Regions from separate parts of the Vibrio sp. 16 genome, predicted to be linked through region 2. Evidence: riboswitches for the same ligand, from Rfam matches in the RefSeq annotation. Region 2 holds a riboswitch; each other region holds the start of a gene.

The links. A riboswitch is a leader RNA that binds a small molecule or an ion and turns the genes downstream of it on or off. The one in region 2 is predicted to bind thiamine pyrophosphate.
Region 1: linked by a shared signal. The riboswitch ahead of thiC (phosphomethylpyrimidine synthase ThiC) and the one ahead of thiD (bifunctional hydroxymethylpyrimidine kinase/phosphomethylpyrimidine kinase) in region 2 are both predicted to bind thiamine pyrophosphate.
Region 3: linked by a shared signal. The riboswitch ahead of thiB (thiamine ABC transporter substrate binding subunit) and the one ahead of thiD (bifunctional hydroxymethylpyrimidine kinase/phosphomethylpyrimidine kinase) in region 2 are both predicted to bind thiamine pyrophosphate.

The regions. Positions count from the first base shown of each region.
Region 1 covers NZ_OY808997.1:2,460,029-2,469,973, reverse strand. Annotated here, with positions in the region: rRNA gene rrf (5S ribosomal RNA) at 1-90, shown strand, start outside; tRNA gene U9J37_RS11280 (tRNA-Asp) at 132-208, shown strand; tRNA gene U9J37_RS11275 (tRNA-Trp) at 271-347, shown strand; gene crcB (fluoride efflux transporter CrcB) at 930-1,313, shown strand; TPP riboswitch at 1,382-1,480, shown strand; gene thiC (phosphomethylpyrimidine synthase ThiC) at 1,606-3,546, shown strand; gene U9J37_RS11260 (thiamine phosphate synthase) at 3,546-4,961, shown strand; gene U9J37_RS11255 (HesA/MoeB/ThiF family protein) at 4,948-5,721, shown strand; gene thiS (sulfur carrier protein ThiS) at 5,760-6,014, shown strand; gene U9J37_RS11245 (thiazole synthase) at 6,020-6,787, shown strand; gene thiH (2-iminoacetate synthase ThiH) at 6,822-7,934, shown strand; gene U9J37_RS11235 (aminopeptidase P family protein) at 8,069-9,859, opposite strand.
Region 2 covers NZ_OY808998.1:641,922-651,866, forward strand. Annotated here, with positions in the region: gene U9J37_RS17185 (LysR family transcriptional regulator) at 1-910, opposite strand, end outside; gene U9J37_RS17190 (MFS transporter) at 1,047-2,222, shown strand; gene U9J37_RS17195 (hypothetical protein) at 2,389-2,673, shown strand; gene U9J37_RS17200 (phosphatase PAP2 family protein) at 2,697-3,443, opposite strand; gene thiD (bifunctional hydroxymethylpyrimidine kinase/phosphomethylpyrimidine kinase) at 3,602-4,432, opposite strand; TPP riboswitch at 4,508-4,620, opposite strand; gene U9J37_RS17210 (LysR family transcriptional regulator) at 4,749-5,651, shown strand; gene U9J37_RS17215 (hypothetical protein) at 5,723-5,875, opposite strand; gene U9J37_RS17220 (PhoX family protein) at 6,540-8,432, opposite strand; gene U9J37_RS17225 (arginase family protein) at 8,896-9,729, opposite strand; gene U9J37_RS17230 (IclR family transcriptional regulator) at 9,734-9,945, opposite strand, start outside.
Region 3 covers NZ_OY808997.1:2,128,492-2,138,436, reverse strand. Annotated here, with positions in the region: gene U9J37_RS09655 (autotransporter assembly complex protein TamB) at 1-934, shown strand, start outside; gene U9J37_RS09650 (gamma-glutamylcyclotransferase family protein) at 966-1,313, shown strand; gene ppa (inorganic diphosphatase) at 1,384-1,911, opposite strand; gene fbp (class 1 fructose-bisphosphatase) at 2,076-3,095, opposite strand; gene mpl (UDP-N-acetylmuramate:L-alanyl-gamma-D-glutamyl-meso-diaminopimelate ligase) at 3,408-4,769, shown strand; gene U9J37_RS09630 (flavin prenyltransferase UbiX) at 4,788-5,411, shown strand; TPP riboswitch at 5,464-5,595, shown strand; gene thiB (thiamine ABC transporter substrate binding subunit) at 5,653-6,660, shown strand; gene thiP (thiamine/thiamine pyrophosphate ABC transporter permease ThiP) at 6,670-8,274, shown strand; gene thiQ (thiamine ABC transporter ATP-binding protein) at 8,258-8,962, shown strand; gene yjgA (ribosome biogenesis factor YjgA) at 9,018-9,545, opposite strand; gene pmbA (metalloprotease PmbA) at 9,654-9,945, shown strand, end outside.

The DNA of each region.
Region 1 (9,945 bases), on a different replicon from region 2:
ACCTGATTCCATGCCGAACTCAGAAGTGAAACGAATTAGCGCCGATGGTAGTGTGGGGCTTCCCCATGTGAGAGTAGGACATCGCCAGGCTTTAAATTATGGACACTTGCTTGTAGCGAGTACGCCACTGCGGAGTGGTAGTTCAGTTGGTTAGAATACCGGCCTGTCACGCCGGGGGTCGCGGGTTCGAGTCCCGTCCACTCCGCCACTTATCTCGAAACCTCGCTTAATGCGAGGTTTTTTCGAATCTACAATTTGAAAAGGTTCTACAGGGGTGTAGCTCCAATTGGCAGAGCAGCGGATTCCAAATCCGCGTGTTGGGAGTTCGAATCTCTCCACCCCTGCCATATTTAAGGCTCTAGTCGAAAGACTGGGGCCTTTTTACTTTTTTGATGTTGAAGTAATCAATTGGCTGAGCAGCGGATTCTCCGACTTATCAAAAAACAGCGCGAGTTGGGAGTTCGAATCTCTGGAGCACCAGCCCGGTCCACCCCTGCCATATTCAAAAACCTCAGCAGAAATGCTGAGGTTTTTTTGTATTTGAAGCAATGTTATTTATCTTGAGTCTCTAGTTCGATTAAGCCCTCATCTTGTCAGTCTCTTCTGTTTCTTCCATATTCAAAGCTACGGAGCGGGTATTTGTGTGAGCTAGTCAAATTAACAGAGTAACTATTCTCGCTCGTACAGTTCAAAGACTAAGCTCTGTCCACAAATAAGTCATCTTTACACGGAGGAAACTCATTGAAGTTTTCCCTCCATCCTAAGGCTAATACGATAAAGTTGTATGCGTGTATTATTTGTATACAACGGGAAAAGTGATGCCTGTAACTTTTGAAATTTCAAACTTTGATTGAGATAAGTTAGCCATTTTCTGATCGATAAATAGCGAGTAAAAGCTACAATAGTGAGCAGTTAAATATGGGGGTGTCATGGGACAACTGTCTATTCTTGGGTTTATTGCACTAGGTGGTGCATTTGGTGCGTGTTCTCGTTACCTAATTTCTGAGCTGTGTGTCGTATTGCTGGGGCGAGGTTTTCCTTACGGTACGCTAACTGTTAATGTGGTTGGCTCTTTCATTATGGGCTTGCTCATTGCAGCTTTCGAAAATGAGCTGATTGCAACTGAGCCTTGGCGTCAAATCATTGGCCTTGGTTTCCTTGGAGCATTAACAACTTTTTCAACATTCTCTATGGATAATGTTCTTTTGATGCAGCAAGGTGCTTTTTTCAAGATGGGACTCAATGTGCTGCTTAATGTTGTTCTGAGTATCTCTGCAGCGTGGATAGGATTCCAGCTACTTATTAAGAGTTAGCAATACGGCTCTTCTCGTTATTTTTATACAGGTCGGCTTGGTTTAACCAAGCCGATTTTATATACTGTTTTCACTTGTCGGAGTGCCATAAGGCTGAGACCGTTAGTTCGGGATCCGTTGAACCTGATCAGATTAGAATCTGCGAAGGGAACAGGAGAAGAGATCACTATATTTCCCCGTCAGTGATCTATCTATATTCAAGCAACACATTTCGTGGTGTCTTGAAACCTCTTGTCGCATCTTTCCGCCAAGCATTTTTATCCAAACTAATTACAAAGCAAGGAAAAATGCTATGTCGAGTCGCAAGCAAGCGAGACTGGAAGCAAAACAGTTCATTGATACACTCTCGGTACAACCGTACCCAAATTCAAGCAAAGTCTACGTAGAGGGTTCACGTCCCGATATTCGTGTGCCAATGCGTGAAATATCACTCGCTGATAGCCTTATTGGAGGCACGAAAGAAGCGCCTATTTTTGAGCCTAATGAGCCAGTTCGCGTTTACGATACCTCAGGTGTATACACAGACCCAAATCACACCATAGACCTTTACAATGGCTTGCCTAAGTTGAGAGAAGGGTGGATTGAAGAGCGTGCCGATACTGAACTACTTGATGAAGTAAGCTCTGTATACACCAAAGAGCGCCTAGAAGATGAAACGCTAGACGATCTTCGTTACGGCAATCTACCACGTATTCGACGTGCTAAAGATGGGCAGTGCGTGACTCAATTGCACTATGCTCGCAAAGGTATTATCACCCCTGAAATGGAATACATCGCTCTGCGTGAGAATATGGGACGCGCTCAATACCGTGATGAAGTGTTGAATCAGCAGCATCCAGGTCAAAGCTTCGGGGCGAACCTTCCAAAAGACATTACCGCCGAATTTGTGCGTAAAGAAGTCGCCGAAGGTCGCGCAATTATCCCTTCTAATATCAATCACCCAGAATCCGAACCAATGATCATTGGCCGTAACTTTTTGGTTAAAGTGAATGCCAACATCGGTAACTCATCGGTGACGTCTTCGATTGAGGAAGAAGTAGAGAAGCTCGTGTGGGCGACGCGCTGGGGTGGGGATACCGTTATGGACCTTTCTACTGGACGTAATATTCACGAAACTCGCGAGTGGATTCTACGTAACAGTCCGGTTCCGATCGGTACCGTACCAATGTACCAAGCGCTTGAGAAAGTGAATGGTGTTGCGGAAAACCTTAACTGGGAAGTGATGCGCGATACTCTGATTGAGCAAGCAGAGCAGGGCGTTGACTATTTCACTATCCATGCCGGTTTACTACTTCGCTATGTACCAATGACAGCAAAACGCGTTACTGGCATCGTTTCTCGTGGTGGTTCGATCATCGCGAAATGGTGTTTAGCCCATCACCAAGAAAGCTTCTTATATACCCACTTCCGAGAGATCTGTGAAATCTGTGCCAAGTATGATGTGGCACTTTCTCTCGGTGATGGTCTGCGTCCTGGTTCTGTTGCCGATGCTAACGACGAAGCGCAATTTGCAGAGCTTCGTACCCTTGGTGAGTTAACCAAGATAGCGTGGGAATACGACGTACAGGTGATTATCGAAGGTCCTGGTCATGTTCCAATGCACATGATCAAAGAGAACATGGAAGAGCAACTAGAGCACTGTCATGAGGCTCCTTTCTACACACTTGGTCCACTGACGACAGACGTCGCTCCTGGTTACGACCATATTACTTCTGGCATCGGCGCTGCCATGATTGGTTGGTATGGCTGTGCAATGCTTTGCTACGTCACTCCTAAAGAGCATCTTGGTTTACCAAACAAAGAAGACGTGAAAGTAGGCATGATCACTTACAAGCTTGCTGCGCACGCCGCTGATTTGGCGAAAGGACACCCTGGTGCACAAGTTCGTGATAACGCGCTTTCTAAGGCTCGCTTCGAGTTCCGTTGGGAAGACCAATTTAACTTGTCACTCGACCCCGATACCGCTCGTGCCTTCCATGATGAAACCTTGCCTCAAGAGTCTGGAAAAGTTGCTCACTTCTGTTCGATGTGCGGGCCAAAGTTTTGCTCGATGAAGATTTCGCAAGAGGTACGAGAGTACGCGAAAGATACTGAGCAAGTGGCTGCGGATCAAGCTATTTCGATCAAGATGCTTGATGATCCTTTGGAGGGGATGCGTCAGAAATCGCAAGAATTTAGAGAGTCAGGTTCTGAGTTATACCACCCAGCAGCACATGCCGAGGTAAGTGACTAATGAGCAAAATCCTTATTCCGTCATCACTGATTGAACTGACAGGCCTAGTTCAAGAATGTCTGTTGTTGGCGAAAGGACAGGGTTTTAGCATTGAAGACATTGAGTTGGGCATTAGCCCAACTCAATCTATTCAGCTTGTTCGCGACCAACAGACCACACACATAACGACTGATCTTATTGATGGTTATGACTCTTATCGTGAGTGTTCATTTACGCTCTATTACTGCTCTGCTTTATCGGTAGAAGCATGTGCTAAGCAACCGTCGAAAGCGATTTATATTGGCATTGCTGATACGCAGCTATCCGATAAAAAGGAGAATGTGCTTCAGCTTGATATCTGGCGTCACCCAATTAACAACGAAGTGAGAGCGCTTTCTGTTAAGTCCAAACTCAACGCAATGTTCAATCCCGAACATCACCTTGCTTGGATAGTTACACTGACAGTTCTCGATTTTCCTATCGAAGATGCGTTAACACTTGCTCGAGGAATGCTAACTCAACAAGCGAATGTTTCACGTGAAACACTGTTGAATGACAACCTTGATGAGGGACGGCCTACACAGTGGGCTGACCAGTTTGATGATTTCCCCACTCCTGTACTGGAGGATAACCGACTAGGTATTCAAGTTGGTTGGTCTGCACAAGGAGAGAGCGTTAGATTTCCATCTCTAACTAAGCAAAGTCTAGGGCTCTATCCAGTCGTTGATGATGTCGCTTGGATTGAGCGTTTACTGCCTTTAGGCATCAACACTATTCAGCTACGAATCAAGAACCAACAACAAGCCGATTTAGAACAACAGATCATTCGAGCAATTGAGCTAGGTCGTCAGTATCAAGCACAAGTGTTCATCAATGACTATTGGCAGTTGGCAATCAAGCATAGCGCTTATGGTGTTCATCTCGGACAAGAAGACATTGAAGAATCGAATTTAGCTCAGCTAACTAAAGCCGGTATTCGTCTTGGTCTTTCTACTCATGGTTATTATGAGCTACTGCGCATCGTACAAATTCATCCTAGTTACATCGCGCTAGGGCATATTTTCCCAACCACCACTAAACAGATGCCATCGAAACCACAAGGTTTGGTGCGCTTGGCTTTGTATCAAAAGCTGATTGATAGCATTCCTTATACAAATACAGAGGCTGCTTTCCGTCCTGCAAAAGACAAAGCCGTGAGTGACTATGTGCTTGGCTTTCCGACGGTCGCGATTGGTGGTATTGACCAATCTAATGCAGGCCAAGTTTGGCAAACAGGTGTTTCTAGTTTGGCAGTTGTGCGAGCTATTACCTTGGCAGAATCACCTAAGTCCGTCATCGAGTTCTTCGCACAACTGATGAAGGAAAGACAGCTAACGTTTGCTGATCAGAATAGTGAACTGACGCATACCAAGAGAGGCGAACATGCTCACGGATAAGCAGTTCCTTCGCTATCAACGTCAAGTTGCTCTGCCTGAAATTGCTGAAAGTGGGCAAGAGCGTTTGAGCAAATCGCATGTGCTGATCATCGGTTGTGGTGGATTAGGGAGCGCAGCGAGTTTGTACTTGGCATCAGCGGGCGTTGGTAAATTGGTTGTGGTTGATGACGATGAAGTTGATAGCAGTAACCTACAGCGTCAGATCATTTATCGTGAACAAGACCTCCAAGTTGCAAAAACAAAAGCGACTGTAAAGCAACTCACTGAACTTAATTCTATGGTTCAAATTCGTGCTCTCAATAAGCGGTTAGACAAAGCGCAGCTGCAGCTTGAGGTGATGCTGGCGGATGTGGTGTTGGACTGCACCGATAACATGCCAACGCGCCAGCTCATTAATCAAGTTTGTTTCGAGCAAAATACGCCACTTATCTCAGCGGCGGCAATTGGTTGGCAAGGGCAATTCGCTGTCTTTGATTACCAAACACCAAGTGAACAACAAGCGCAGAGAAAAGCCTGTTACCGCTGTTTGTATCCGTTTGACGAATTACCGCAAACGCAAAAGTGCAGTGAGAGCGGGGTCGTCGGTCCGGTGGTGGGCACACTTGGCAACTACCAAGCGATAGCAGCAATTCAAAAACTGGCGACGGGAAAGTTTCATGTCGAGACTGCCAAGTTGCACCTGTTTGATGGATTGAAACTGCAATGGCAAACCATGGCGATAAGCAACGACAAACAGTGCCAAGTGTGTGCTCAGATTTAGCTTACGAGTAGTGGGCAGAATTAAGAGAGTTGGAAGCAATGACGTTAACAGAACAACAAACAACACAAATGACCGCTGCTGACTTAGATGTGATCACTATTGTCATCAATGACCAGTTGCATCAAGTTGCCAGTGAGTCGAATCTACAGCAAATCATTAGTCAATTTGCGCTGCCTGAAATGGGCTGTGTTTTTGCAATCAATAACAATGTTGTGCCGCGCAGTGAGTGGGCTAGCACAGTTCTTTCACAGGGAGATAGCATATCTCTGTTTCAAGCGATCGCAGGGGGCTAAAGTCGATGCTTAAAATTGGTGATAAACAATTCGAATCAAGACTGTTCATGGGAACAGGGAAGTTTGCCAACAGCCGATTAATGGCGGAAGCGATTCAAGTATCGGGTTCTCAACTTGCGACCATGGCATTGAAGCGTGTGGATGTGAACGACCAACAAGACGATATTTTACTGCCGCTAGTACAAGCGGGTGTGAACTTATTGCCGAACACCTCAGGTGCAAAGACTGCTAAAGATGCTGTGTTTGCTGCACAATTGGCGAGAGAAGCGTTAGGTACAAACTGGCTAAAACTGGAAATTCACCCAGACCCGAAGTACTTGATGCCCGATCCAATTGAGACGCTTGCGGCCGCTGAACAACTGGTTCGTGAAGGTTTCATCGTGCTTCCTTATTGTCATGCTGACCCAGTTCTGTGTAAACGATTGGAAGAGGTAGGCTGTGCTGCGGTAATGCCGTTGGGTGCGCCGATCGGCTCCAACAAAGGGATAGTTTCTCACGATTTCCTAGAGATCATCATCGACCAAGCTAATGTTCCTGTCATTGTTGATGCGGGTATTGGTGCTCCTTCACATGCCGCGCGTGCGATGGAAATGGGCGCGGATGCCGTGCTCGTCAATACTGCGATTGCAGCTTCGCGCGATCCCGTTGCTATGGCGAAGGCATTTAAGTTGGCGGTAGAGTCAGGGCGTATGGCTTATGAAGCCGGACTTGCTGGTCAGGTTTCTCATGCGGTTGCGTCGAGTCCACTGACGTCATTCCTAGATGAGCTTTAGTCCTAGATTGGTTTAGCTATTAAGCGAGGAAAACATGAGCTTCGTTGAACAATTTAAGCAGCTGAATTGGGATGACATTTCGATGTCGATCTACGCGAAAACGGCACAAGATGTCGAGCGAGCATTGAATAAACCCAAGCGTGATTTGGAAGACTTTAAAGCGCTAATTTCACCAGCGGCTGAAGCGTACTTAGAGCAAATGGCGCAGCTGTCATACTCGGCAACTCGCAAGCGTTTTGGTAATACCATGTCGCTATACATTCCACTGTACCTTTCTAACTTGTGCGCCAATGCTTGTACTTATTGTGGCTTCTCAATGGAGAACAGAATCAAGCGTCGTACCTTGAATAGATACGAAGTGGCTGCAGAAGTTGAAGCTATTAAACGCATGAAGTTCGATAGCGTATTGCTGGTGACTGGTGAACACGAAACCAAAGTGGGCATGAAATACTTTCGCGAAATGGTGCCGATGATTAAGAAGCGCTTTAACTATTTGGCGATGGAAGTGCAGCCGCTAGATCAAGACGAATACGCAGAGCTCAAGACATTGGGTTTAGATGCGGTGATGGTCTATCAAGAAACATATCATCCTTCGACTTACGCCGAGCACCATCTGCGTGGCAATAAGATGGATTTCGAATACCGATTGGATACACCCGATCGTCTTGCAAAAGCAGGCATCGATAAGATCGGTATTGGCGCATTGATAGGGTTGGAAGAGTGGCGTACCGACTGTTTTTATGTGGCAGCGCACTTGGACTATCTTGAGCGCACGTATTGGCAGACTCGTTACTCGATTTCTTTCCCACGTTTGCGTCCTTGTAAGGGTGCGCTCCAACCCAAATCAGTCATGACGGATAAGCAACTTGTTCAGCTGATTTGCGCTTATCGTTTGTTGAATCCAGAAGTGGAGTTGTCATTATCGACTCGTGAGTCACCGAAGTTTAGAGATAACGCATTGCCTTTAGGCATTACCAGTATGTCTGCAGCATCGAAAACTCAGCCGGGTGGTTATGCGATGGATGATGTTGAACTCGAGCAGTTTGAGATCAGTGATGAGCGAAGCGCGGGTTCTGTTGAAGATATGATTCGAGCCAAAGGCTTTGATCCTGTATGGCGAGATTGGCACTCAGCGTATTCTGGTTAAGCAGTAAATAAAGCCACTGGTCATCGTTATGTTTCACGTGAAACATAAGTAAAAAAAGAGGGTTGATGCAAAACATCAACCCTCTACTTTTTCTAGCTTCTAGCTTCTAGCTTCTAGCTTCTAGCTTCTAGCTTCTAGCTGTGTGCTACTGGTAGCGTTGCTTGACGAAGCCACTCTTTCACATCACCTTCAACAAGTGGGCTGATCTCATCCCATACCTTCTGATGGTAGTCATTCAGCCAAGCAAGTTCTGGACGAGTTAGCATATCAACGTTGATGTTGCGCTTGTCGATTGGGCAGCGTGTTAGCGACTCAAATGACAGAACAGGGAAGTCACCGTTAGTTGGGGTTTCAACAACAAGCTCTAGGTTCTCGATACGGATACCAAACGCATCTGCACGGTAGTAACCTGGCTCGTTGGATAGCACCATACCTTCTGTTAGAGGCACGTCGATTTGCTTCTTAGAAATGCTCGCCGGACCTTCATGAACACTTAGGAAGTGACCAACACCGTGACCAGTACCGTGATCGTAATCGTAGCCTTCCGCCCACAGGTGCTGACGAGCTAGCGTATCGATTTGGTAACCACGTGTGCCTTTCGGGAAGCGTGCACGAGCAACACCGATGTGACCTTTTAGCGCGAGAGTGAATTGTTTAATCATCTCTTGTGAAGGCTGACCGATCGCAATAGTACGCGTGATGTCTGTCGTGCCATCTAGGTACTGACCGCCTGAATCCACTAGGTAAAGTGTGTTCAGCTCTAGCTTGCCAGGTTCAGGTTGGTTCTCGTGGTTGTAGTGACACATCGCTGCATTGCCACCTGCTGCCGAAATAGTATCGAAGCTAAGATCCATCAGTGTTGGGTCTTCGCTACGGAACGCTTCCAGTTTGTCTGCCAGCGCCGCTTCATCATGCAGGTTACCCGCAACGACTTCTGCATCTAACCAAGATAGGAACTTACTCATCGCCACGCCATCACGGATATGACACGCTTTCATACCTGCGATTTCAACTGCGTTTTTCGCCGCTTTTGGCATTAGGCATGGATCAGCCTTACTCACCACTGACGCGCCAGCATTTTGTAGAACCAGCTTAAACCATGCGTTACTTGTCGCAGGGTCAACCAGTACATTCTTGCCAGTAAGAGTTTCTAGTCGTGCTTGCAATGCTTCTGGGTGATGAACTGTTACGCCCGCACCAACATGAGCGTCAAACTCAGCAGGTAGACGAGTTGGATCTAGGAAGTATTCCACGCTTGAATCTGAGTGCAGAATCGCGTGAGAAAGCAGAACTGGTAGACGTGATACATCTAGACCACGAACGTTAAGCAGCCAACAGATAGAATCAAGTGCTGTGATCACTGCGCTGTCTGCGCCGGCTTTTTTCACCAGCTCTGCGATTTCTTGGCGTTTGCTTTCACTTGATTGGCCAACTGCTTCTGTTGCCATTAGGCGAACATCAGAAACTACAGGAGCAGGGCGGTCGTGCCACAGCTCATCAATTGGGTTGCTGTCGAGAATCTTAAGCTCAAGTGCACCTGCAAGTTTTGCTTGTGCCATGTCTAGCCAAGCAGAGTTGTGCATGCGAGGGTCGATTGCCACAGACGCGCCATTTACAAGATGGTCTTTAATCCAATCTAGTGCAGGCTCTTCAATCAGGTGACGGTATTCGAAGAGATCAGCAGGAACCTGCTTGGTTACTTGTACCGTGTAGCGACCATCAACAAAGATAGCGGCTTTGTCTTTGGTGATTACCGCAGCACCAGCAGAACCGGTAAAACCCGTTAGCCAATGTAAACGCTCGTTGTGCGCTGGTACGTATTCGCCCAAGTACTCGTCTTCATGTGGGACAAGTAGGGCATCAATATTATGTTGTGCTAGCCATTGGCGGATAGCTGACACACGCTGTTCAGTAGTGCTGAGCATGGGTTATTCCTTCATATTTCTTAGGCGTCCATTTCACATCTCGGGACGATGGCAATAAGCTACTCCTTTTACCAAAAGGCTGCAAA
Region 2 (9,945 bases):
AGGCATCGAACGCAGTATACAAATGATCTAAAAACAGTCGCATTCGCTTGGGTAGATAATCGCGGCTTTGATAGATAACGTGTAAATCTGCGCTTTGGCCGACACTAACCTGACTAAAATTCTTCGTATAGCCATCAAGCAAGGTGACCAAACGGCCTTGAGCAATGTCTTGTTGGACATCTAGAATCGACTTCATGACGATCCCTTCACCGTCAATCGCCCACTGACGAAGCACCTCCCCATCATCTGAATACCGTTTTGGCATGATAGAAATGGATTGCTGCTCCCCATTAGCGGCAAAATACCAATGCTGCAGCGCTTCATTCCCTCTTATCAATGCAAGACATTGATGAGCCATCAACTCTGTCGGGCTTTTTGGCTCTCCGTAATCTGCAAGATATTGAGGAGATGCGCACAGCACTCGCTGGCTAGTTGCTAACTTGCGCGAAATCAGTTGGCTATCTGCTAGCTCCCCATAGCGAATCACCAGGTCCAGCCCAGACTCTGCCATGTTGCTTAACCCATCATTCAAATAGAGAAAGGGAATCACATCTGGGTGCATACGACAAAAAGAAGACAGCAATGGCGCAATGTATTGCTTACCTATGTCTTTCGGAGCTGAGATTTTAAGCGGTCCTTTTACCTCTGTGGTTCCGGTTTGAAGCACATTCTCAGTCGCTCGAACGCTTTCCAATATTTCAATACACGATTGGTGATAAAGCGCCCCTGCATCCGTCAAAGACAAATGACGAGTGCTTCGATTCAGCAGCTTCACACCATAGCGCTGCTCTAAATTTTGCAGCCTCGCCGTCACGGTCGCGGGCGATAGCCCCAAAGCTCTCCCGGCTGATGCCATGCCTCTGTGATGAACAATGGCAACAAACATTTCCATATCGGCGAACTTGTCCATTTTCCTACCTCATTATTTGGAATAGCTGAATAATAAATTCAAATAATAGCCAATTATCAAATTTTTTCGAATCAATATACTGACGCTATTCAGACAAGTCCCTCAACTTGCCATCGAAACCCAAAATGAGATTGCTATGAAAAATGAAAAGATGCCACTGCAGGTGTGGATTCTAACCTTAGCTGCCTTCGCAATTGGCACAGCAGAATTTGTTATCGCGGGCATATTGCCTCAAGTTGCTCACACTCTTTCAATTACTGAAGGTCAAGCGGGTTACCTAATTAGTGGCTACGCACTTGCGATTGTGTTTGGCGGCCCACTCCTCACGATATACCTCGCTCGTTTCAATAAGAAGAAGGTGCTGGCTGGGCTAATGGTGCTATTTATTCTTGGTAACCTACTTTCTGCGTACGCGCCAAACTATTGGATATTGATGACCAGCCGCGTAATCACAGGTTTGGTTCAAGGTCCGTTTTACGGTATTGGTGCTGTGGTTGCGACAGGACTGGTTGCCAAAAACATGGCTGGCCGCGCCGTTGGACAGATGTTTGCAGGCTTAACCTTAGCAAACGTGTTAGGGGTGCCAGGGGGCACTTGGATTGGTCTGCAATTTGGATGGCATACTACCTTCCTTACCGTCGCGGCCTTCGGTGCCATCGCTTTGTTCTTTATTGCGGTTGTGATTCAATCAAATGGACACGAGCAAGCAAAAGCGGTCAAAACTCAGTTAATTGCATTTAAGAATCCTCTACTTCTCATCAGTTTAACGGTTACCGTATTGGTTTGGTCGGGCTTCATGACCTTGTATGGTTACTTAGCGCCTATCGCTATGCACGTTAGCGGATTCGATGCGCAAGACGTAACATGGATTCTGGTTATCGTTGGGATTGGTTTGATCATCGGCAACCATATGGGTGGACGTTCCTCAGATAAAAATCTTCATAACGCATCCATCTATTGGGCTTTGGCAATGATTGTTTCACTGCTTTTGGTTGGGCTAAGCCTTAGCCATTCTTGGCTCTTTATCGCTGCTGCCTTTGTATTCGGTATCGCCTCTTTCGCGAATGTTCCAGCTATGCAGTTACGAGTCATGAACCACGGTGGCGAAGGACAAGAGCTCGCGGCAACTGCAAACATCTCCGCGTTTAATTTGGCCAACGCATTTGGCGGGTTCTTAGGAGGTATCGTGATAGACAGTCACTTGGGCGCAGGCATGATTCCATTTGCCGCTGTAGTGGTCCCTTTGATCGGCGTGATCTTTATCGTCAGAGCCAACCGCAGAGAAATCCTGAGCCCCCTCAGTCAAGCCTAACGAATAAGCTGCCTCTGGCAGCTTTTTTAATGCCAATGCTGACGTTGTCAGCAAAAATCATCGAGTTTATTAAGCCAGATCAATCTTGGTATTTATTTCGAGTAGCGTTCAAATTCCCTATCCTACACTTGTTTAAACACCCGTTCACAATAGTAAGGAGCCGCTTATGATTTCCGTACATAGAGACTATCAACTTCATGACCAAAACCATGCTCATGTGGAGATCAATCCTGTCGGCTTACTCGATGTCGACATTAGGGAAAACAAGGTTCATCACCAAGCCGAATTTTCTGAACTGAGCTTTAGAAAAGTTGGCCAATATACTCGATTATCTGCTCAGGGCGAGCAAAAACCTTGGCAACTTGAGCTAACCAACAAAGACGCGGAAGAAATCAACCGCTTGATTGATTCAGCCAACGAAGAGTTAGAGACGCTAATGCGGGATCTCTAAACAAACGCTGTATTTGAGCCGGTCTATTTGTGAGTCAAGATTGGAAGCTTGAGGAGGATCTTTTCGCTCAATGTATGGAACTGAGGCACCAATAGATAAACCGCGGAAACAAAGACGATAGAACCTACAAGGTCTATCGGTCGGTGCATTCCGAGCCACAGTCGGCTATACGCGACACCGAGTCCCCACAACATAAGCGCAGCGGCGAGTCCGTACTCTCTTGATTGCACAAATAGCCCACCAAAAAACGCGATACAGATGGCCACGAAAATCGTATGACCTGAGGGAAACGAGTAATCTTTTTCACCTTGCCAATGACGAGTTCTCCATTGGCTTACTTGCGTCGAAATGCCATCAATAACTTCAGCTTTTTGTGTCGAGTTGAGCTTGTAAAAATGCTCCGGCTGCGGAATGAGAAGCTGGTGAGACAAAAGTTCCGTGTAAGGTCGAGGGCTTTCTGTCATGATTTTCAGCCCGGTTTTAGCCGCAAAACCAATCAACAAAATCACCCCCAGTTGGACGCCGTTGGCAAGCAAGTTTTGAGTAGACGGGCGTTTTCTCCAGACCAACAGTGACAGAACTAACAAGGTAATGAGAAAGCCTTGTGAACCAGCGGAATCAGTGAGCAGAGTATAAAAAAGCCCTTCTTCGAAAGAGACGTCACTCAGTAAATCGATATGGCTAACGAGCAGTGACATTGGAGAAACCAATAACACCAAGATGGCCAATAACCCCAAGCCATACTGCTTTTTCATCAGATAGTTTTTCACTCGAATTCACCGCTCCACAACTCAACATGAACCGTATTAAACGCCTGTTTGTTGCGAGCTTTATCAACACTATGTCAATTCGATGAAAGTTCATTTCAGCAGCCAAAGATGATCGCAAAACGACGTCAATTTCCTCTTTCACTCGAGTCGCTAAAGGGCTATCTCACATTGATATGACCGGGGAAAAAGTGATGGACTGGGCCATGGCCACGACCCACTGTGAGCTCATCAGCATGAGAGATCGCTTGAGAAATATATTGCTTGCCAAGATACACCGCCTTGTGAAGACGATTCCCTTGAGCGAGATAAGACGCAATCGCTGATGACAAGGTGCAACCAGTGCCGTGGGTATTTTTCGTCGCAAAGCGTCGCGCGCGCAATAAGTCACTACTTTTGGCTTCAATCAGTAGGTCGTTGCTGTTGTCATCGCTATCAAGGTGCCCACCTTTGAGTAAAACAGCATTCGCTCCGAGCCCTCTCAGTTGCTCAATCATCGCCCCCATATCATCCTCGGTTTTAGGCACTTGCCCGCCAATAAGGGCGGCGGCTTCTGGCAAATTAGGGGTAATGAGATCGGCCAATGGCAGCAACTCACGCTTCAAGACCTCTATCGCGCGGTGTTTTAACAACAAATCTCCACTGGTCGCCACCATCACAGGGTCTACCACAAGATGCTTTGGTTGATATTGACGAATCTTTCGCGCGACCATGTCGATGATTTCGCTGTCTGCGAGCATCCCTACTTTTACGGCAACGATGTTGAGATCTGAAAAAACGGCATCGAGCTGGCTTTCAATATGAGCAACGGGTATAGGATGTATGGCGGATACGCCGAGGGTGTTTTGTGACGTGATGGCAGTAATGACCGAACACGCATAGCTTCCGGTTGCAGAGATGGCTTTGATGTCGGCTTGAATGCCCGCGCCGCCGCCGCTATCTGAGCCAGCAATGGTCAATACGATGGGGATATTGTCTTGTGAATGTGGCATGAGTGCTCCTATTACAAGACGTACAGGAACTCTCATCCAGCAGAGAAACCGCCGGCGAGTGCGGACACACTACCCAGTGTCACGCGAATAGTTCCCTACGTCAGTGTTAACTGAATCAGGTTCAACGGGTCTCGCAGTGCGATCTCAGCCATGCCATCAATGATGGTCAGGCCCCCCGACTATTTGCTGAGAATCATAACAGCAATCATAAGCGTGATGCACACAATAATTTTGCCGTTCAGGCAAGGGTTGCTACACAAACCAGTAATTATCGCTTAATCTAATTTTAATAATAGAATTTTATGAAGTAAGCATCATGCTCAACCCTACTTGGTTAAAAACGTTTACCACTCTTATCGATACAGGCCACTTTACCAAAACGGCAGATAAGCTGTTCATGACTCAGCCAGGCGTCACTCAGCACATAAAAAAGCTTGAGGAAGCATGCGGCTATCTATTGATTAAGCGAGACAAGAAAAGTTTCTCGATTACCGAGCAAGGAAGCGCCGTTTACAACTACGCCAAACGTCTTGAGAAGAGTGAACAGCAGCTCCTTGCCTCATTGGGCGAAGACGATCCTTATGCTGGAGCCGTGTCGCTCTCTTGCTCCGGCTCAATGGCCCTGATGCTTTACCCCGCCTTACTGGAGCTACAAAGTCATCACCCAAAACTCATTCCACAAGTCGAGGCAGCGCCGGAGCATAAAATCCTCAATGACATACTCGACGATCGCGCCGACCTTGGGATTGTGACACGAGTGCCGAATGACGCTCGCTTCCACAGCGAAAAACTCGGGAATGAGCCTCTGTGCTTGATGTTACCCGCCAAGCATCCTGCTAGTAAGCAGCCACTAAGCGTAGATACACTCAAGCAGCTAGGGTTTATTCGTCACCCTGATGCTGCCCACTATTTCGCGCTCTATTTTTCACAGTTCGATAATCCCGAGCTCGCTAGCCTAGCTATGAATGACGTCCCGATGACGGGCTACGTCAATCAGATTGCGCAAATTCTTCTGCCCGTATCGAAAGGGCTAGGATTTACTATTTTGCCAAAAAGCACGTTGGAAAGTTTTACCCACCGAGAGCAGGTCACGGTCTATCCATTACCAAGCTCAATAACCGAGAGCCTCTACTTACTTTCAAAAAAGAACCGTGATTGGCCGGCAAGGTTTAAGACAGTTAAGGAGACGATTGAGCACAGTATTGCAAAGAGAGAATAACGGGGAGTATATATAGTAAGGCAGGCACTAGGAGGACCCGTGGGAGCCCCCTGCGCGACTGAGTGGGTAGCTTATGCTTCTAGAACTTCTTCACCGAGCACTTCCGACAATAGAAGTTGGTCGGTCTCATCGAGCTTCATTCCTAACACAGGTAGACCGTGTTGGGCAGTCCAACAACAGAAGAAAACCACAATTGCTAATGCGAATAGAATCACTGATATCATAGCCTAATCTCCTCCATGGTTAACATCACCAATACCTGGCTAACCATAAGATGCCGCTAAATCGCGAAGGCCGTCATGCAATACTTTATTCTTTTACGTTTGGGAATCACACAGCGCGAAATCGCGCAAAGTTGTGTTTCTGTATCGTGCAGTGTATTCGTATTAACTATTGAAATCGACTTGGTCTAAACACCTTTGGTTAGTTTGGGTACTCTTTCAATATAGACATACCGTACAAATGAAGCAACTAGATTTAGTAGCAAATTTATACAAAGTCACACTTTTCTTGCTTTTGAGCTTGCATCCCACTCAAGACGGCAAAATTACCACTTAAACTTGCGCTAAGTTTCCACTTGAGAGAGCAATTAATTGACAATAAAGTGGCTGAGAGTTGACGTTACAACCTTGTAAAAAACCAAATCTAGCACGTAATTAACTCCCGACAAGGCGCGGTATTTCAGTGTTGCCCTGTCTTTGCGGAGAGTAATTGGTAAAAAACAGCCTAGCCATTGCCATTTCAATATTGGAGATATTATCAATTTTTGGCTTTTAGGCTTTGTGCAGTACAGATAGTCGCGCTGGTATCAACTTTTAAGGAACTGAGAATAAAAAAAGCTCCAGAGTCAGGCACTCTGAAGCTTTGATTACACCACTTTAATTGTGATTATGCGCCAATCACGCCGCCATCTTCACGGGTGATCGCCATGATCGTTGAACGCGGCTTGCTGTTACCACCACCTGGGAAGTGAGAAGGCGCGCCTTTTTCACCTGGGTGCTGGACACCCACAAACATCGTTTTGTTGTCTGCTGAGAAAGTCATACCCGTGATTTCACACGCAATTGGTCCAGTCAAGAAACGGCGAACTTCGCCGGTCATTGGGTCACCACACAGCATTTGGTTGTTGCCTTGTCCTGCAAAGTCCCCTTTGTTCGAGTAGTTACCATCGGTTTGAATCCACAAACGTCCCGCAGAGTCGAAACCAATCCCGTCTGGGCTATTGAACATGTTGTCTGCGGTAATGTTGGCACTTCCTGCATATAGGTTGCCTTTGTGGACCTCAGGGTTACCTGCAATTAAGTAAAGGTCCCACTCAAATCCCGCATTGGTATGGTCACCGGCTTGCGGTACCCAACGTACAATTTGGCCATAGTGGTTTTCTTTACGAGGGTTAGGACCACCAACAGGTTGACCTTCTTTCACACCTCGGTTCTTATTGTTGGTTAGCGTACAGAACACATGGTTGTTGTTTGGATGAACCGCAACCCACTCAGGTCTATCCATCGTAGTGGCTCCAACTTGTGTCGCAGCACGGCGAGCAAAAATCATCACTTCTGCTTGGTCGTTAAAACCGTTCTCTTTGGTTAAACCGTTCTTGCCGTGTGTCAGCTCAATCCACTGACCTTTGCCTTTGAGCTCGTTTTCATCCATTTCAAACTTGGCGACAAACAGAGTGCCCTCTTCCAGTAGGTTGCGGTTTGCTTTGTCATTGCCTGGCTGATACTTGTTCTTCGACACAAACTTGTATAGATGCTCTCCGCGCTCATCGTCACCGAGATACACAACCACATGACCGTCGTCGTTGATCAGTAACGCTGCATTTTCATGCTTAAAACGACCTAAAGCTGTTCTCTTTAGCGGCGTTGATGTTGGGTCATTCGGGTCAATCTCAACAACCCAGCCGAAGCGATGTGGTTCGTTCGGGTGTTTTGCCACATCAAAACGCTCATCGCTGTCATGCCACTGATACTTGCTCTTCGCCGCTTTCACACCATAACGCTTGTGATCATCACTTAGCTCTGCGCTCGCGTTAGTACCAAAGTAGCCGTTAAAGTTCTCTTCACAAGTGAGGTAAGTTCCCCAAGGCGTCTGGCCATTCGCACAGTTGTTGAATGTGCCAAGCGGTGTCATACCTGAAGGGTCTAGCTCGGTTTTCATCAGCTCGTGCCCCGCAGCCGGGCCGGTTAGCTGCATAGGCGTGTTTGCGGTGATGCGTCGATTGCGTGCGCCGCTTTTGTCGAGCGTCCAACCGCTATCGGATTTGATAATTTCAAACACGGTAACGCCATGCGCTGCTTGCGCTTTAAGAACGTCGTCTGCTGTCATCGCCTTTCCGCCGTGATCAAACAGCAAATCGTAATTGGTGTACTCGTTGTTTACCGCGATCACTGCGCGGCTGTCATTGATTGGGAAAAAGCTCATGCCGTCGGTGTTGTCACCAAACTGACGAAGCTGTGCGTCAGAGCCTTGCTTACCGCTTGGGTCAAACTCTGGCGCGCCATTAAAGATTGGGTCTCCCCAAGAAAGTAATGGGGTCGCTTTATAACCTTTCGGTACGATGAATGCGTCAGCTGTCGATGCTGGAACCGCTTCAAAGTTGAGCAGAGCACTTTCACCTTTTGCAGCGAAAGCCTTTGTGATCGGGTTTAGCGAAAGAAATGCACTTGCACTTACTGCCGCTGTTCCAGCTAAAAATCGGCGTCTCGACAGACGAGCATCGATCATTTGGCTGAACTCAGAATCCTGATTATCACGCTTATCGCTTGAAACTGGACACATTGCTGACTCCTTGCTTAGTTTTAATAAAAATTGCCAAGGAATGGTAGAAGCCGTAAATGACAGAGAAATTAACTTATTGTTTCTTATGGGTTAAGAACCCTTTACATAAAAACGACACTTACATGGCAAACTCATTAAAGTGCGCTATGGTTCAATTTTGGTAAATAAGGTACGGCATACATGCAAAAAAATGTGAACCAAACCCTAGCTTTTTTGAAAATTGGCGGCTAAATTGAGTCTTGTTCATGAGGAACTTGATTCACATTAGCTCAGTGAAGAGCGGATTTGTATTTACGTGAGGGAATATCATGAAGAAAATGAGAAAAGCACAATTGCATCGCGTTCGTATTCAGTATTGGAAAGAGTCGAACAAAAACGCGAACAAAGAATCTTAATGTGCTACCCCAAAAAACTAAGCTGGCTTAATCGCCAGCTTTTGCGTTTTTAGCGCCTTTGAAGCACTCTATGCGGCTTGATTGGAGCTTGGAAACATCTCTGCGAGCTCATGGAAAATGGCCTGAGTTTGTTTGGAGAACAGGTGTTTATCTTTATAGCCGACCAACTGAATTTGGCGCACCTTTCCTGAAATCAAGATTTGTCTCAACATACGGCTGACCATTTGAATATCCAATGCGCTGCCCTGCTCCAAACGAGAAACTGGGTATAAGCAAGCAAGATCAATGTTGAGTATCACCTCTTCACAATGGGTAAGATACGTCGCGATCTGCTGCTTCACTTGAAAACGATGACTAAAGTTGCACTCTGGCAACGTTAACCAATCACAGCCAAGATCTTCTGCATACTCAATGGTTCGCTCGTCAATGTTGGCACTGTCGATCCCTAAACAGAACAATCGGCATTCATTATAGCGTGACAATGCAAAGTGAAAGGCCGAGCCTTGGTCAGGCTCTAGTGACGCTTTTAACTCAAACTGCCGACCAATATGAATAATGCCCAAATCTCGCTGCGAAGAATGAAGAAGAGGTAAGCTGTAGAGCAAACTCTCGCTATTGTTTGTCAGCACAACGGGCAACGTATCAGAGCCTAAAAAACGGCTGAGGTGCAATTGGAACTGATTAGCAGACTGCTCCATGAGATTGTAGTGACCACCATTTAACCAGTGCGATTGATCCAGCGACACTAGCCAGTCAAACATCTCTTCTAAGCTCTGATCGGCTATCTCAAAGTCCACCTGTTTCATCGGCTTAATTCGTTCCGATACGGTCAACAACGCTAACCGATGTGAAGAAATACCTGTGATACTGTGTGTTTTGTTACGTCGAAATAGCCCAAACATCGCATTACCTTTCTGGGGGCAAAGCCCTTGCTGCTTGAAGAACGTGCAAAATTATCTTTTGCCGGTTTTGTTCTACCCTATGGGCAGGCGCCATGACCGAAATCGCTCCGACCAATTTTGTTCCTTTCATCACTGGTGCGCTGATCCCTGACACCCCTGAGTCGATCTCCGAAGTACTGAGCGCGTATCCTTGATTGCGGATTTGCGCCAACTCTT
Region 3 (9,945 bases), on a different replicon from region 2:
GACCGAATTGAAAGTTGATGTACCGCCTATGGTTGCGATCAAGGTGGTGCCAGATATGACGATTTCTGCGTCCCCTAAATACGCCAAGATTGAAGGTGACATTGCGCTGCCTTGGGGGCGTATCGTAGTTGAAGAGCTGCCACCAAGTGCGATAGGTGTGTCTAAGGATCAAGTTATTCTTAACAATGACTTACAACCGGAAAATATCAACTCGAGTATTCCGTTTGCGGTGGAAACGGACATCAACATTTCCATTGGCGATGACTTTAAGTTATCGGCGTTTGGCCTTGAGGGCGGCTTGATAGGCAAACTTAATGTCGCGCAGCGAGATAAGGGGCCGTTTATCACTGGCGAAGTCAACATCGTTGAGGGTTCGTACCGTTCGTTTGGTCAAGACTTGATAATCGAGCAAGGTAAGATCTTGATGAATGGACCCGTCGATCAACCTTATGTTCAAATTAAGGCGATTCGCAATCCGGACAATACCCGAGATGATGTTACCGCAGGGGTCAAAGTGACGGGGCCTGCGACTGAACCGGTCGTGACGATTTTCTCTGATCCCGCGATGCCACAAGCCAACGCGCTGTCCTATTTGCTGCGAGGGCAGGACATTGATGGCGAATCAGGTGGCAACGCCATGACAACCACTTTAATTGGTTTGAGCCTTGCTCAGAGTGGTCGTGTCGTCGGTGAGATTGGTGAAGCGTTTGGTGTGCAGGACCTTCAACTTGATACGGCAGGCTCGGGTGAGGACTCGCAGGTGACGGTTAGTGGGTATGTATTACCTGGGTTACAGGTCAAATATGGCGTTGGCATCTTTGATTCTGTTGGCGAATTTACGGTACGTTATCGACTGATGAAAGATCTCTATGTCGAGGCTGTAACAGGGGTCAGTAGCGCGGTCGACTTGCTTTATCAGTTTGAGTTCGACTAGATTTGAAAGATAGCTAAGTTAGGGACAGACAATGCAACACTTATTATTTGTTTACGGTACCTTGCGCAAAGGTCAAAGCAATCAAAGCTTCTTAGATTCGGCGGAGTTTCTTGGCCAACATGAAACTTTGCCAGAGTATGCATTGTATGACTTGGGGGCTTACCCAGCGGTCACAGCAGGGCACAGCTCAATCGTTGGTGAGGTATACCTTATTGATGACGACACCTTGGCTAAAATTGATGTGCTTGAAGATGTGCCGGTTGAGTACCGCCGTGAGCAAATAGACACGCCATTTGGTCGCGCTTGGATCTACCTCTATCAAGATACCAGCCAGTTGGATAGCTTGTTGGCTTCAGGGGACTGGTGCCAACGCATCTAGATGTGTCTGGGAGTGTTGACGCAAAAAGAAAAAGTCCGCTATGTGCGGACTTTTTTGTGTTTTGAGGGCGCTATTTTTGCGCTCTTTCGTAAGATTCTAAAATTTCTTGGCGAGCGGCAGCGACGTCTTCCCAACCATCGACTTTCACCCACTTGCCTGATTCAAGCTCTTTATAACGCTCAAAGAAGTGCATGATTTGCGCTTTAAGTAGCTCAGGAATATCGCCCACATCTTGAATGTGGTCGTACTCTTTTGACAGTTTGGAGTGTGGCACGGCGACGACTTTAGCGTCTTCTCCTGATTCATCGGTCATTTTCAAAACGCCGACTGGACGACAGCGAATCACTGAACCTGGCATCAGCGGGTGCGGTGTTGGTACGAGTACGTCTACCGGATCACCATCGAGTGATAGCGTGTGGTTTACGTAACCGTAGTTACATGGGTAGAACATCGGGGCAGACATGAATCGGTCGACAAATACCGCGCCAGAATCCTTGTCGACTTCGTATTTTATCGGATCAGCATTGGCGGGAATTTCAATCACAACATAGATGTCATCGGGTAGAGATTTGCCTGCTGGTACGTCGTTTAAGCTCATTGCTAAAGTTCCTTTTTGTCTAAGTATGGGCTGAAATTTAACCAAAATACCTTACTGCTAAACTCGGTTTTTTGTAAATATTTGCGGCGAGACTTTGCTCAAGAAAATCAGATTATTCATGTATGAATAAAGAAAAGGCGCTCGATGAGCGCCTTTGGAGAAGGTTATTGATCGTCGTCTCGATTGAGCTCGAGGAACTCCTCAACCTTTTTCACCATGTTCTTCGAGCCAACGAAAAACGGTACACGCTGGTGTAGTTCGGTAGGTTTGATGTCCATAATGCGATTCACGCCGTCTGATGCTACACCACCAGCTTGCTCGATGATGTAAGCCATTGGATTACATTCGTATAGTAAGCGCAGTTTGCCGCTTGGGTGACTTTGCGTGCTTGGGTAGAGGTAAATACCACCCTTGAGTAGATTGCGGTGGAAGTCCGCGACCAGCGAGCCGATGTAGCGCGACGTGTAAGGGCGCTTCTCGCTTGGCGCATTTTCTTGGCAGTACTTGATGTACTTTTTCACACCCATTGGGAAGCGAATGTAGTTTCCTTCGTTAATGGAGTAAATGGTGCCGTCTTCTGGGATCATCATGTTTTCATGTGACAAGCAGAATGTGCCAAGTGATGGGTCATAAGTGAAACCGTTAACTCCGTTACCAGTGGTGTATACCAACATGGTCGACGAGCCATAGATCACGTAACCAGCCGCAACCTGTTTGTGACCAGGTTGCAGGAAATCTTCTTCGGTTGGCGGAGTGCCAATCGGTGAAACACGACGGTAGATAGAGAAAATCGTACCCACTGAAACGTTCACGTCGATGTTTGACGAACCATCAAGAGGGTCCATCAGCACAACATATTTTGCGTTTTTGTTGAGTTCTTTATTAAACGCTACTGCTTCGTCTTCTTCTTCACTCGCAACACCACAAACTTGGTCGCGTGCTTCTAGCGCTGCTTTAAACTTCTCGTTGGCGTAGACATCGAGCTTTTGCTGATCTTCACCTTGGACATTTTCTGTCCCGACTGCACCTGTAATGTCACCAAGGCCTGCGGCGTTGATTTCACGGTTTACAATTTTTGCAGCAAGGCGAATTGAAGAAAGTAGGGATGATAGATCACCGCTAGCGTGGGGGAAGTCCGCTTGCTTTTCAACAATGAACTCGCCAAGGGTGCGCATTCCAGACATGGTTATTCCTTAAAAGTCGCTTCTAAATAGTGGGGGATGTGGCATGGATGATCTCTATTTGGATCGTTTCGAAATGCCTGAGCTAAGTGTAAGAGCAGGATCTTTTTATTGGTAATGAACTAACTGCTTGAGATCTCAATTTATTTGTCGACTCTTTACTGTGTTTTCATGGCTCGTTTGGCTGGAATCAAGCTGTACACGGAGTGTGCGGTTGAGTAAGGCTTGTGTCATACAGTGATCAAAGTTGTTCGCTTTTTAAGGCTTTATCGCCATAATGAGTCCACTATTATTTGCCTGAAACAGGGTCAGTTTATGCATATTCATATCTTGGGGATTTGCGGCACATTTATGGGTGGTGCTGCAGTGTTAGCTCGTCAACTTGGTCATAAAGTAACGGGGAGCGATGCCAACGTTTACCCGCCGATGAGCACTCTACTTGAATCTCAAGGTATTGAAATTATAGAAGGATTTGACCCTTCCCAGCTTGAACCTGCGCCAGACCTTGTGGTGATAGGTAATGCGATGAGTCGCGGCAACCCATGTGTCGAGCACGTACTAAATACTAATCTGCGTTACACCTCTGGACCGCAATGGCTACAAGAGTTTTTGTTGCACGATCGCTGGGTTCTAGCGGTCTCAGGCACGCACGGTAAAACCACTACATCAAGTATGCTAGCTTGGATCTTGGAAGCCTGCGGTTACCAGCCTGGATTCTTAGTTGGTGGCGTACTCGGCAATTTTGGCGTTTCTGCTCGATTGGGCGAAAGTATGTTTTTTGTTGTGGAAGCAGATGAATATGACAGTGCTTTTTTCGATAAGCGTTCTAAGTTTGTCCACTACCACCCGCGCACGTTAGTGATGAATAATCTAGAGTTCGATCACGCAGATATTTTTGATGATCTTGAAGCGATTAAGCGTCAATTTCACCATTTAGTACGAACTGTGCCGGGCAATGGCCGTATCTTTGCTCCGAAACAAGATAAGGCTTTAGCCGATGTGCTCGAGCGTGGCTGCTGGAGCGAAACGGAGTCCAGTGGCGAGCAGGGTGACTGGCAAGCAGAAAAAGTGGTGAATGATGGTTCTCACTTCAAGGTTTTCTTCCAAGGCAACCAAGTTGGGGAAGTGCGTTGGAGTTTGGTGGGCGATCATAATGTCGACAACGCTCTTATGGCTATTGCAGCAGCAAGGCACGTCGGTGTAACGCCAGATCTTGCTTGTGACGCGCTCGGAAAGTTCATCAATACGAAGCGACGTCTGGAATGTAAGGGAGAAATCGCAGGCGTGACGGTTTACGATGACTTTGCCCATCATCCAACGGCGATTGAACTCACTTTGGGTGGCTTACGTAACAAGGTAGGTCCACGTCGAATTCTTGCCGTACTTGAGCCACGCAGTGCAACCATGAAGCGCGGTGTCCATAAAGAGACACTGGCTGCATCTTTGCGCGCCGCTGATTCTGTATTCCTCTATCAGCCTGACTCCATTGATTGGTCTGTGGAGGATGTGGCACAGCAATGCACTCAACCCGCTTGGACATCTAAAGATGTCGATGCGCTTGTCGAGATGATAGTTGCTGAGGCTCAGACCGGCGATCAGATTCTGGTGATGAGTAACGGTGGCTTTGAAGGCATTCACGGTAAATTACTCGACCAATTGGCGAACAAAGCAAATTAGCAAAGAAGTATGCATTCAATGAACAATAAACAGAAAGCGATCACATTGGCCTTCACGGGGGCATCTGGTGCGCCTTATGGGCTGCGCCTGCTAGAGTGCTTGATCGCTGCCGACTACCAAGTTTTTCTTTTGATCTCCTCAGCTGCCCGCGTTGTGTTAGCCACAGAGCACGGCCTAAAGTTGTCTGCAAACCCTGAGTCGGCCAAGCAAGCGTTGGTCGAACACCTAAAGTGTGACGCTGACAAACTGATTGTCTGTGGTAAGGACGATTGGTTCTCTCCGGTGGCGTCGGGCTCTGCGGCGCCGAAGCAGATGGTGGTTTGCCCTTGCTCTGCAGGCAGTGTGGCAGCGATCGCCCACGGCATGTCTGATAATCTGATTGAACGCGCAGCCGATGTGGTGATGAAGGAGCGCGGTCAACTATTGTTGGTTGTTCGTGAAACCCCGTTCTCGACGTTACACCTTGAGAATATGCACAAATTGTCCCAAATGGGCGTTACGATCATGCCAGCGGCGCCCGGTTTTTATCATCAGCCCAAGTCGATTGAGGATTTGATCGATTTTATGGTCGCTCGTATTTTGGATCATCTGGGTGTGGAACAAGGTTTGGTTCCTCGCTGGGGATATGATCACCGAGATTGATGGTGAGAGGAACGACTCTAGCTATTGAGTCTCATAACTATTACAATCAAGCCGATACTCATCGGGGAGCTATTCATTGAGTCAATGAAGCTGAGATCGAACCCTTACCATGTAGCGGTAAGTGTGCGGGACCCGTAGACCTGAACCAGATAATGCTGGCGTAGGAATTGAGTTAGGACATGCTGATTTTCATTTCAATTGTCCCTCAAACCTGTGCCGCTCAACAAGGAGAGAGCGAGCAGTGAAAACCACTCTGAGCACCATTTCATTCAGCGCAGTTGCGTTGGCCACACTATCTTCATTTTCCGTTACCGCCGCAGAAAAAGCGCTGACGGTTTACACTTATGACTCTTTCGCAGCCGATTGGGGCCCAGGTCCTAAAGTCGAAAAAGCTTTTGAAGCTCAATGCGGTTGTGACGTGAACTTTGTCGCGCTAGACGACGGTGTCTCTATCCTTAACCGCCTACGTCTAGAAGGGGAGAACAGCAAAGCTGACATCGTTCTTGGTTTAGACAACAACTTGATGGCGGAAGCAAAAAAGACAGGCCTACTCGCTGAGCACAGTGTCGATACGACTTCAGTGACACTGCCAAATGGTTGGAACGATAGCACTTTTGTCCCTTACGATTACGGCTATTTTGCGTTTGTCTACAACAAAGAAAAACTCGCGAATCCACCAAAAAGCCTCAAAGAGTTGGTGGATTCTCGTGATGACTTAAAGGTGATTTATCAAGACCCGCGTACCTCAACACCGGGTCAAGGTCTGATGTTGTGGATGAAGTCGGTGTATGGTGATGAAGCGACTCAAGCATGGCAAAATCTTGCGAAGAAGACCGTCACTGTGACTAAGGGATGGTCAGAAGCGTACTCCATGTTCTTAGAAGGGGAGTCTGATTTGGTTCTCTCTTACACCACCTCACCTGCGTATCACTTGATCGCTGAAGGGGATGCGAAGTTTGCTGCAGCCGATTTTGCGGAAGGTCACTACACGCAAGTTGAAGTGGCAGCAAAGGTGAAAGGATCGAATAATCAGGCTCTTGCAGATCAATTTATGGCATTCATTCTCAGTGATGAGTTCCAATCTGTGATGCCAACGGGTAACTGGATGTACCCAGTAACAAGCGTAGAGTTACCACAAGGATTTGAAACCTTGACTGTGCCAAACAAGGCATTGAGCTTCAGTGCGGATAAAGTTGCGGAAAACCGTAAAACTTGGATCCGTGAATGGCAAAGTGCGCTGACGTTCTAAGGGTATTTCTTGCGTAGCATTCCCAAGATAGGCTTATGGGTCGCGATGTTTATCGCGACCTTTGTTATTTCAGCCTTAGCCGCTTTACTGATTGAAGCGCCCTCTTTAAATCTTGCTCAGGTGTGGCAAGACCCCTACTATCGCCACGTTACCAAGTTCAGTTTTTACCAATCTTTTCTCTCGACGCTGTTAAGTGTTGGGCTCGCCATACCAGTAGCTCACGCGCTTTCTCGTCGTCAATTTCTGGGTAAAAACCTGTTGTTGAAACTGTTCGCAACCACGTTGGTATTGCCTGTCTTAGTCGGCGTATTTGGCTTGCTTGCCATTTATGGCAATAGTGGTTTACTGGCCGATGGTTTTGCCTACTTTGATAGCAAACTGCCTTTTTCGATTTATGGTTTGAACGGTATTTTACTGGCGCACCTGTTTTTTAATTTGCCCTATGCGAGTCGGCTTTTACTGCAATCTTTAGAGTCCATCCCCGAAGAACAGCACAAACTCTGTGCGCATCTTGGCATGGGGGCGTGGCAAAAGTTTTTTTGGGTTGAGTGGCCACGCATGAAGCAGCAGCTTGCTCATGTTTGTGGTTTAGTGTTTATGCTTTGCTTTACCAGTTTTGCGACCGTAATGGCGCTTGGTGGCGGACCAAAATCGACGACCATTGAACTCGCCATCTATCAAGCGATCAAATTTGATTTCGATTTGCAAGCCGGTGCGCTATTGGCCATTTGGCAGATGACGCTTTGTGGCATTATGGCGCTGATCATTCAGCGTTTGGGTAAACCGATATCAGTAAGCTCCGTGAGTACTACGAACAACCCCTATTTAGCCGGTAATCATTGGCGCAACAAAGTGTGGGATTACAGTTGGATTGGGCTCGCCGCCATATTGGTTCTGCCTCCTTTGGCGATGGTCATTGTCAGCGGTATCAATAGCCATGCGATCCAAGTCTTTACAGATCCGCGTTTTTGGCATGCACTGTGGGCATCGCTGAAAGTGGCGACCCTAGCGAGTATGATCGCTTTGTTAGCGGGTATTACTATCTTGATCACCAGTCGTCGACTCCGGCTTAATGCTCGAGCGCGGCAAGCGGATCATATTGAACTGATCGGCACCATTATTTTGGTCACCCCTGGTTTGGTTGTTTCGACTGGGTTGTTTTTGTTGTTGCGCTCATTTACGGATGTATTCAGTCTGGCTTTTGTGGTGGTCGTGGCGGTGAACGCGCTGATGGGGCTTCCCTATGTGATTAAAACGCTCTCTCAGCCGATGCTACAGGTCGAGCAACAGTATCAGTATGTGTGTGCAAGCCTTGGGATGAAAGGGTGGCAACGGTTTAAAGTGGTTGAGTGGCGGGCGCTTAAAAAGCCGATGGCGCACGCATTTGCTATTAGCTTCATGTTTGCGATTGGCGATCTGAGCGCGATTGCCCTGTTTGGTAGCCAAGAATTTCGCACTCTACCCCTCTATCTGTTCCAGTTGCTGGGAAGCTATCAGATGGATGCGGCGGCGGTCGTTTCCCTGACATTGCTTCTTCTCAGCGTTGGCTGTTTCACGCTCATCGAAACGTTGTTTAAAGCGAACAAAAAGGTCAATCATGTTATCTCTGACTGAAGTGGATTATTACTACCACAACGAGTTGTTTCATTTTGATGTTTCCGTTGAGCAAGGTTCGATCACTGCCTTGATGGGACCAAGTGGGGCGGGCAAGTCGACGTTACTGGCATTAGTGGCGGGATTCATTGAGCCAGTCAGTGGTTCGATTAGCGTGGAAGGGCGTGACATTGTTGGTCTAGATCCGCACCGGCGACCTTTTGCGATGTTATTTCAGGAACACAACCTATTTGCTCACCTGACCGTCAGACAAAATATTGGGCTTGGTTTGCACCCTGGACTAAAGCTCAGTGATGAGCAGCAACGGAAGGTGGAGTTGGCGGCGGATCAAGTGGGCGTGGCTGACTATCTTGACCGATTGCCAGAGCAGTTATCTGGCGGACAGCGTCAACGAGTCGCCTTGGCGCGCTGCTTTGTTCAATCTCACCCAGTTTGGTTGCTCGATGAGCCGTTTTCCGCACTCGATCCTATCTTACGTGAAGAAATGTTATCGCTGGTGGCAAAGCTAGCCAAAGAGAGAAATATCACCGTGCTGATGGTGACGCACCACATCAGTGACGCTAAAGCCATTGGCTCCGATTTTATCTTTGTTGCCAACGGGCGAGTGGAAGTGGCAGCAGGCGTTGAACAGCTCGTGTCTCACCACAGTAACCAAGCATTGAGTGAGTTTGTCAGAGCAGGCGAATAGAGGACTTAAAGAAAAAGGATTGATGTGAGAGCATCAATCCTTTTTGTATTTGGTGCTAAACTTCTTCGTCGCTCAGCGCTTTTAGAACTTGGAAGATTTCGCGGTAAGATTTCGCAGGCTTACCGGCTTTTTTCTCTTTTGCCGCTTGGCGAGCAAGTTGACGCAGGCGCTGGCGATCTGCGTTTGGATAGAGTTCCATTGCATCGCTAATGGCCGCATCACCCTCTTCGACAATGCGGTCACGCAACTGCTCTAGCTTATGCAGGTGCGCTGTTGCTTGTGAGTGCTTATTGCGAACCTTGTCTAACGCGGCTTGCAGTGGCTCAGGATCTTCAAAGCGCATCAATTTGCCAATGTATTGCAGTTGGCGGCGACGCGCTTCGTTTTTGAATCGTTGCGCATCTTTGATCGCTTCTGCGAGATCTTCGCTAAGCGGAAACTTTTCCAGCACAGAAGGTTTTAGGCTCACGAGCTCTTCACCTAACTGCTGCAGCTCTTCCATGTCGCGTTTCATCTCGGTCTTACTTACCCAGATGATTTCTTCTTCCTCTTCCCATGGCGCTTTTTGGTTTTTACGTGCCATTTCTCTGCCTTAATTTGACCATCTATTTCTCTATTTTAACAAGAATCGTGGGGAGAAAGCGAAATTCTTGTTATCCTAGAGAGAACAAATCTTTAGAACTAAGTTGATATGGACGTAAGAGAGCAAGTTGTTCAACAGCGCGTTGAGTTAGAAGCCGCAGTCGCTAAAGCGTTAGAGATGGCGGCAGAGAAGTCTGATGGTGCAGAAGTCGCGATCACGAAAACTACTGGCCTAAGTGTCTCTACTCGCATGTGTGAAGTGGAAAATGTGGAATTCAACAGTGATGGTGCATTGGGCATTACGGTTTACCGTGGTCAACGTAAGGGCAGTGCATCAACCTCTGACTTAAGTGAAAAAGCGATTCAACAAACCGTATTGGCTGCGCTCGATATTGCTCAGT